Regions from separate parts of the Moorella sp. E306M genome, predicted to be linked through region 2. Evidence: riboswitches for the same ligand, from Rfam matches in the RefSeq annotation. Region 2 holds a riboswitch; the other holds the start of a gene.

Region 1 (4,212 bases), 1.7 Mb from region 2:
AAGATATAATCTACCCATTCCTGCATCCTTTCGGACAGGTGGGGGGCACCGCCCAGGCCGTCTACCCCCAGGCGCAGTGCTTCTTCCATGAGTTCCTTTAAAGGTGGTGCCGGTGCCGGTTCCAATTCACCGGCCATGGCAAATACTTGCAGGTCAACTCTCCCGGCAAATTCTTCCTTGAGTTCCAGGGCCGCTTCAACACCTCGCAGGCCCAGGGCTTCGTTGACGGTAATATGGGTGCGCATGGTAGCCGTCCCATGGCGCAAGGCCATTTTAAGCACCCGGCGGCCGCGGTCGATAAAATCATTTTTATCCATTTTGCGGCTGCGCCGCTGGAAATCCTCAATGGCTTCGGCCAGGGAGCCTGCGCCTTCCTGGGGCGCCGTCAGGGCCTTGTCCAGGTGGGTATGGGCATCGACAAAGGCCGGTATCAGGAGTCTCCCTGCCGCATCGACCATTTGCCGGGCCGAGCCGGCCACTCCTCCCCCGGCGGCAACAATGTATCCGTCTTTAATGGCTACATCAACAGTTCCCGGCTCATCCATGAGCCGCGCGCGCCTGATTAACAAATCATTCAATTTTTATCTTCCTTCCTGATAATTATATTGGTTTATATTTAACCCAATCTTAATCCTACCACAGGAAAATTTAACGGTCAATAAACAAGGATTCTCTTGTTTTATGCCGAATATGCCAGAGATTTTGGTAAATTATGGTCCGGTATCAGGAACGGTGTTACGTTTATTTTATTTGGATTTTAATGTGTCACCGGGCTCCCATCAGGGAGATGGTATGTAAAAAGCGCCGGAATTGCCCGGCGCTTTTGTTTTAAGCCTTAGTCTGTTCTTTCTGGCATCCCAGGTTGGGGTAAAAGAGGGTCCGCTTTTCCCAGGTCCGCAGGATGACCTGGTCGTCATTGCAGGCCAGCACATACTGTGGTAAAATGGGCGTCTTGCCCAGCCCGTGGGGTGCATTGATTATATAGGTAGGTACGGCCAGGCCGGAAGTATAACCGCGCAGCTGCTCCATTATTTCCACGCCTTCCTCAATGGAAGTGATAAAGTGAGTCGTCCCTTTAACCGGCTTGGCGTGGAAGATATAATAGGGCCGTACCCGGATTTTCAACAGTTCCTGGTTGAGCTTCCTCATAACAAAGGGATGGTTATTGATGCCCTTTAATAAAACCGCCTGGTTTCCCAGGACCACCCCGGCCTGCACCAGGCGATCGCAGGCCGCTTTCGCTGCCGCCGTAACCTCCCGGGGGTGGTTAAACTGGGTATTAAGGTAAATCGGCGGGTGCTTGGCCAGTACCCGGCATAATTCCGCCGTAATACGCTGAGGCAAAGTAACCGGCACCCGGGTGCCCAGGCGCTTAATCTCCACATGAGGTATATTATCCAGTTCCGTTAACAGCCAGTCGATTGTGGCGTCACTCAGCATTAAAGCGTCGCCGCCGGTGATCAGGACATCGCGTATTTCTTTGTTGCGGCGAATATACTCCAGGGCCCGCTCCAGCTCCCGGCGGCTGCGGCTCCGGTCAACTTCACCGATATTGCGGCGCCGCTGGCAGTGGCGGCAGTACATGGCACACTGGTTGGTGACGTTAATAATCAAGCGGTCGGGGTAACGCCGGGTAATGGCCGGTGCCGGTGACGTCAGCTCCTCATCCATGGGGTCGAGTACCCCGACCTTATCCTCCAACTCGGCGGCACTGGGTAAGGCCTGCCGCCGGATGGGGCAGCTGGCATCTTTGCCCATGAGAGAAAGATAATAGGGCGAAACGGCCCAGCGGTAGGTACGCTCGACCCGCTTGATGGCTTCCTTTTCCGCTTCGGTTAAGGGAATTAATTCCCCCAGGACGTCAACCGAGGTAATCCGATGCTGCAATTGCCAGCGCCAGTCTTGCCAGTCATCTTCACTGGCACCAAAATAGGCCATAATCCGCTGCCGGCTGGCTTCAATCTCCGCTGCGACTTCCAAACCGCTGGGGATGGTATCTCTGGCGTCCAGGTAATCAATAATCCTGGCCTTTAACTCAGCTGCCCTTTGCAATGCAATTTCCCTTTTGGCTTCTCTACTCATCAGCTTCCCTTTGTTTGGACAGACACTCACGAGTTTCTACCTCCCTTCCTGTTATAAAATAAAACCCCGGCCTGAACCGGGGTTTTGGGTACAAGAAATTAAAGGGGTACGATGCCTCTTTCACTTTCCACGCTTACGAAGTTAGCTGCCGGGTTCGGGTCGAAAGCTAACCCTACCCCGCACTCAGTTTCTCTTCCGTTGCTCCTTTGCTTTATCCAAAATTTCCTTTAGGATAACGGGATTTTAGGGAAGACGTAAAGACTACTGAGCGCGGGGATTCACCCCAAAAGACTGGTTCCCCCGTTCCCTGAAAAGGGATTCAGCGCTCTGCTTTTATTCATTTGTTCTAAATAATTTTAACACAAGATACGGGATTTGTCAAACTTATTCTTTTCCATTTCTTACCATTAGCCGGTACCAGCAATAATAGATAGAACCGGCGGTAACCGCCAGGAATGCCAGGACCAGTAGGATATCCATCCACCAGGTGGCGTAGCGGCGGTAAAGGTACCACCACGCCAGGAGATAATGGGCCCCCTTCCAGCTGGCGTACTGCCAAGCCATAGTCCAGGTAAAGGCGCCCAGGGCTGAATAAAGGGCATAGATGCCGGGATTCATTCCCAGGACACCCGCTGCCAAGATGGTCGGCGTCCTGATGGGGCCAAACCAGCGGGCAAAAATAATTACCGCCGCTCCAAAGCGGTCCAGCCAGTCCCGGGTTGTGGCCAGGCCGTCCGGACCCCAGCCCCGGTGGAGAAAGCGTTCGATTATGCCTCGCCCCGGCCTGGCCCCCAGCCAGTAACCTATCAAGTTGCCCAGGAGATTGCCGGCGCTGCCGACCGTCACTGCCCCCCAAAAGTTCATCTCCCCGCGCTCGATTAAATAACCGGCGGCCAGGAAGACCGGCTCAAAGGGGATGCCCGGGACACCCATACCTTCAACGACCAGCAGGCCAAAGAGAGCCATATAGACATGGACGGCCGTCACTGCTCTGCCCTGCCTGCCGCCCGGTAACGGGCCACCACCGTCCGGGCGCCGTAAACCTGCTGGCCCACCCGGACGGCAAACTCTACATCATCCTTGAAGATAACCAGGTCTACCTGGGAACCACGTTCGATAAAGGAGACCTTCTGGCCCCGGGTAACGGCCTGGCCGGGAGTGATAAAACATTTGATCTTATTGACAAACTTATCGGCAATCTCCACCATGGCCAGCTGCACGTCACGGCCCCTTAAGAAGATGGTCAATCGTTCATTTACCAGGCGGTAGCGGTGGCTGAAAAGATCTACCGCCCGCCGGAGATAGGTGAGGCGAATATATTCCCACAGGTCGACCATGGGCAAATTCACCCTGGCCTGGGTATGGACCATATTCTCCACCCGGGCATCAATGGGAGCATAGTTAAAATGGACATCCAGGGGAGACATATAGATACCAACGATCCAGCCCCTGTTACTAAGGCCCTGAGCTTTCATTATTTCCTCAATGGGAATGGGCCGGCCCAGTTTCTCCGCTACCACCCGGCCATCGCGAAAGGGCTTGATATAGACAACTTTGCCGTCGGCCGGGGCCAGGATGGCCCCTTCCTCTTGCGGCGCCACCCGCACCGGGTCGCGATAAAACCATACCTTGCGCAGGTACCAGAAGATGCCACCGCCGATGGCGGCAAGGCCCGCCAGGATCTTAAAAAAGGTCACCATTCCGACCACACTTTCTTGATATTATAGGGCATTTTGGGTAAATAATAACCGCAAAAGCCGGCCAGCATCAAGGGCCAGCTGACTTTTACCGGTCGCAAGGGCCGGGGCTTCAAGACCCCATTGCGGTAGGCATTGTCCAGGGCGGCATAAGTGGCCAGAGTACCCTCCCGGAGCCAGAGTTCCTTGACGGTGTCGGCCGGGGTACGGCGGAACAGGTCTTCCGGCACCGGCAGGAGCCGGGTTAAGTCCCGGTAAACCGGGCGTAATTCCTCTATGTAACCCTCTCTGGCTACCTTCAGGCGAAGGCCATTATAAACCTTTATATCACCGGGATAATCTGCATCAGCCAGGAGGATGGCCTGGATACACTCCAGGAGAATCCGGATGCGTTCCAGGTCCCACACCGGGTCGAAAACCCGAATCTCCAGGG
Region 2 (4,212 bases):
CTTCTGCCTTATATAGTGGATATCGGCCAGTTCAGCCACCTTTTCCACTAGGGCCAGCAGGTCTTCTTTGTCCTTTTCCCGCAGGAGGTTCTCCAGTTCCAGGGAACGGTCAAAATGATCCTCAATGGCCCGTTTGTTTTTCCCGGTAATAATGAGGATGTCCTCTATTCCAGCATTAACGGCTTCTTCGACTATGAATTGGATGGCTGGCTTGTCAACAATTGGTAGCATTTCTTTGGGCTGGGCCTTGGTGGCCGGCAGGAAGCGGGTGCCCCATCCGGCAGCTGGAATGATGGCTTTCTGTACCGTTGACAACAAATATCACCTCGTTCTCAGGATTTTAAAATTTTTATTGTTCTCGGGTCCGGGATAGACTTGGCCTTTTATTATAAAGAGATCAGAAGCTCCAGGAACTGAACAACTTCTGCCGGGGATGGTAAAAAATAGCGGGCTTTGCTGGCAACCCCGTTACCTACGCGGATGGCCAGGCCGCCGGCGGGCAAAGCAGCGAAGGCATCTTCATCGGTCCGGTCATCGCCTAAATAGACGGGTAATGACCGGGGCCATTGCCTGGTGAAGTAGGCTACCGCCAAGCCCTTGTTTATGCCCCGGCGACGAACTTCAAGCACTTTATGACCGGAAAGCAGTTCGACATTGTTATTTAAAAAGGGCTGCATGGCCCGGCGAAACTGTTTTAAGGCTATCGCAGCTAGCTTTGGGTCAGCCAGGCGGTAATGTAGGGCTATAGCTTCACCTTTATTTTCTACAAAAACTCCAGGAATATCTGCTATTATCTGGCGGGCCAGCCTAAAAATATCTTTCCAGGGGATATCTTCTTGCCCGGAAGGCAGGAGATTGATTACCTGCCTTTCCGGTGTAGCTACCTCTGCCCCGTGCAGGCCAGCAAGATAAAGCCCTGCCACTGGCAGCAACTCCTGCAGGTCCTTTAGACCCCGGCCACTAATTATGGCCAGGTGGAAGCCTGGCCTGGATACCAGCTGCCGCAGCAAGGTCAGGAGATGAATATTGGGACGGGCCAGCTCTGGCCGGGGCGCCAGGGGTACAAGGGTGCCGTCATAGTCACACATAAGGAGCACTTCGGGGTAATCACGGACTTTAGCTGCTAGCTGAGCCGGAGACACTGGGTGTTTCCCCTTCCCGGGCCATCATGGCCTGGTGGAAACAGGTCAACCACCAGCGGATATCATGGCGGCGTACCTTTTCCTGCATCAGGCGCATTCTTTTTTCCTGCTCGGCCCGGCCCATGTTCAGGGCTGTATTTAAAATCATGGCCATGCCATCAATATCGTATGGGTTGACGAGGACGGCACCCTTCAATTCCTGGGCGGCACCGGCAAAGCGGCTTAAGACCAGGACCCCGCTGCCGTCATATCGGGAAGCTACATATTCTTTAGCCACCAGGTTCAGGCCATCACGCAAAGGCGTAACCATCATGACATCGGCTGCCAGGTAATAGGCTACCAATTCTTGTCGGGGCAGGCCCCGCCAGAAGTAGTGGACGGGGCGATAACTACCTTCGCTGAAGCGGCCGTTGATCCGGCCCACGGCAGCTTCTACTTCTTCCTTTAGCTGGCGGTAGGCCGGTACGGCCGTCCTGCTGGGTACGGCAATCTGGACCAGGGCCGCCCGGCCGCGCCATTCGGGTACTTTTTCCAGCAGGCGTTCCCAGGCCAGCAGCCTTTCCAGGATACCCTTGGTATAATCCAGCCTTTCTACACTCAGGGCCAGGTGTTCAACACCAAACTGGCTGCGCAAGGCTCTAGCCCGGGCCCGGGTAGCCGGATCTAATGCCTGGCGCTGGAAGGCCTGGTAATCGACACCCATGGGCCAGGCACCGACATGGATGCGCCGCTGTTGCCAGTAGACAACATTGTGCTCAAAATCCACCCGGGCATCCAGCAGGGTGGCGACGGCATTCAGGAAATTATCGACATAAGATTGCAAATGAAAGCCCAGGACATCGGTGCCCAGGAGACCGCGCAAGAATTGGGGCGCCCAGGGAAGGGTGGCCAGGAGATCGTGGTGGGGAAAGGGGATATGCCAGAAAAAGAACTGCTTTAATTGCGGCTTGCGGTGGCGGATTTGGGCCGGTACCAGGGCCAGGTGATAGTCGTTGACCCAGACGGTATCGCCTTCCCTGGCTTCCATAAGTGCAGCATCGGCAAATTTAGCGTTGACTTTAACATATGTTTCCCATTCCAGGGAGTTATAACAACACTTTTCTAAAAAATAATGGCACAGGGGCCACAGGGCACTGTTGGTAAAACCGTGGTAATAAAGCTTTATTTCCTCGGCAGTCAGGGGAACCTCCCGGAAGGTATAGGCCGGATCGTCCTGGGGAACCGGTAAACGTACCCCGGGAGTATTGTCCTGTGGCGCATCGCGCCCGCCCCAGGCAACCCAGACACCACCCTTTTCCTTTAAGAATGGTTCTACCGCCGAGACGAGGCCGCTGATGGCCGGTACAGGTTGGATACCGCTGTCAGTGGCTTGCAAATTGTAGGCACCCCGGTTGGAAACCATAATAATTTTAGCAGCCTGTTTTTTAGCCACTTAGCATACCTCCTTTTAGCCTGTGCCTATTGTCGAGACCTACTTCACTCCTTTAAAATAAAATTAAAAATAAAATTAAACCCCGAGGGACCGGGGTATGTAAGTATCGATATATCCCCTTCCACGCTTACGAAGTTAGCTGACGGATTCGGGCTGAAGGTTAGCCCTACTCACCGGAATTAACCGGCAAGATTCACCCCGGAAAAATGGGTCCCCCGCTTACGGCTGTTGCACCGCAATTCAGCGTTCCAGGATATACAAATTAATTATATCATATTTATTATATCATACTGGTAACGAAATGCAAATATTACGTTTTATATATTGGAAATAAATTCCAAAAACCGCTCAATCTTTCTAAAAACACACAGGAGGGTGATATATGCTGGAAACGTCCCTGGATTTACGCAATAGTCCATGTGTATTGGAACCCCGGACAGAAGTCCTAAAAGAAGGGAATATTTTCCTTATTTCCCTGCCGGATGGTTCCATTATTGACCAGGACAACAGCAGCCTGGGCCTGTATTATAATGATACCCGTTATCTAAACTGCCTGGAACTCACCGCTGGCGGGTGGCGGCCTGTTTTCCTTTCCTCCTCTGTGCGCGACAGCCATTTTACCCAGATTGAATTAACCAATCCCGTTTTTGCTCTGAGTGATGGTAAAGTAGTACCAGCCCAGTCCATCCACCTCCGCCTTTTGCGGCTGATTAAAGGGGCCCTCTACCAGCGTTTACGCTTAATCAATTTTAATCCTTTCCCCGTAAATTTAAACCTTCATTTTACCATCGGTGCTGATTTCCGGGATGTTTTTGAAGTTCGCGGCAGCCGGCGCCAGCGCCGGGGAGAATTTTTAAAAACAGAAGTTCACCACCAGGGGTTAATCCTCGCTTACCTGGGCCTGGACAACGTGATCCAGACTACGCATATTACCTTCGAACCGGCACCGACCAGTATTGTAGGCCGGCCGGGCCGGGCGGAAGTTACCTATGACCTTACCCTGCCCCCCCAAAAAAAGCTTTACCTGTACTTAAGGATTGAACCCGACGGGCAAAACATGTTCCCGGCCACGCATATCAGCGACCTTTTTGCCGCAGCCACCATAGAGCTGGCCGGTTCTTACCACCAGTGGCAAAAGGAATGCACCCAGATCTGGACGGATAACAATTTTATTAATGATATGTTCCGCACGGCCATCACCGACCTGAAGGCCCTGGAAATTGATTATCCCGGGGAGGGGAAAATTATTGCCGCCGGGATACCGTGGTATACCGCTCCTTTTGGCCGGGATTCCCTCATCACTTCCTGGCAGACCCTTATCTTAAACCCGGATCTAGCCCGCCATACCCTGCGGTTCCTGGCCCGTTACCAGGGGAAGCAGGTGGACAAATGGCGGGAAGAAAGGCCGGGAAAAATACTCCATGAGTTGCGGCGGGGCGAGATGACCCGCTGCCAGGAAGTACCCCACAGTCCATATTATGGTTCCATAGATGCCACCCTGTGGTTTATTATCCTCCTTGCTGCCGCCTACAGGTGGACTTTAGATCAGGATCTGTTACAGGAAATGGTCACCCCTTTAAGGCGCTGCCTGCACTGGTGCGTGCGTTATGGCGACTTAGATGGTGACGGTTACCTGGA

What was found. A riboswitch is a leader RNA that binds a small molecule or an ion and turns the genes downstream of it on or off. The one in region 2 is predicted to bind cyclic di-AMP.
Region 1: it holds a riboswitch for cyclic di-AMP, as region 2 does, so the genes downstream of both, eam (glutamate 2,3-aminomutase) here and FLZ89_RS12620 (alpha,alpha-trehalose-phosphate synthase (UDP-forming)) in region 2, are expected to answer to the same signal.

Annotation. Positions count from the first base shown of each region.
Region 1 covers NZ_BJKO01000001.1:720,493-724,704, forward strand. The annotation lists gene FLZ89_RS03765 (amidohydrolase family protein) at 1-578, opposite strand, end outside; gene eam (glutamate 2,3-aminomutase) at 829-2,082, opposite strand; cyclic di-AMP (ydaO/yuaA leader) riboswitch at 2,199-2,417, opposite strand; gene FLZ89_RS03775 (DedA family protein) at 2,467-3,069, opposite strand; gene FLZ89_RS03780 (phosphatidylserine decarboxylase) at 3,066-3,782, opposite strand; gene FLZ89_RS03785 (hypothetical protein) at 3,776-4,212, opposite strand, start outside.
Region 2 covers NZ_BJKO01000001.1:2,445,176-2,449,387, forward strand. The annotation lists gene galU (UTP--glucose-1-phosphate uridylyltransferase GalU) at 1-315, opposite strand, end outside; gene otsB (trehalose-phosphatase) at 387-1,142, opposite strand; gene FLZ89_RS12620 (alpha,alpha-trehalose-phosphate synthase (UDP-forming)) at 1,117-2,574, opposite strand; cyclic di-AMP (ydaO/yuaA leader) riboswitch at 2,684-2,830, opposite strand; gene FLZ89_RS12625 (amylo-alpha-1,6-glucosidase) at 2,957-4,212, shown strand, end outside.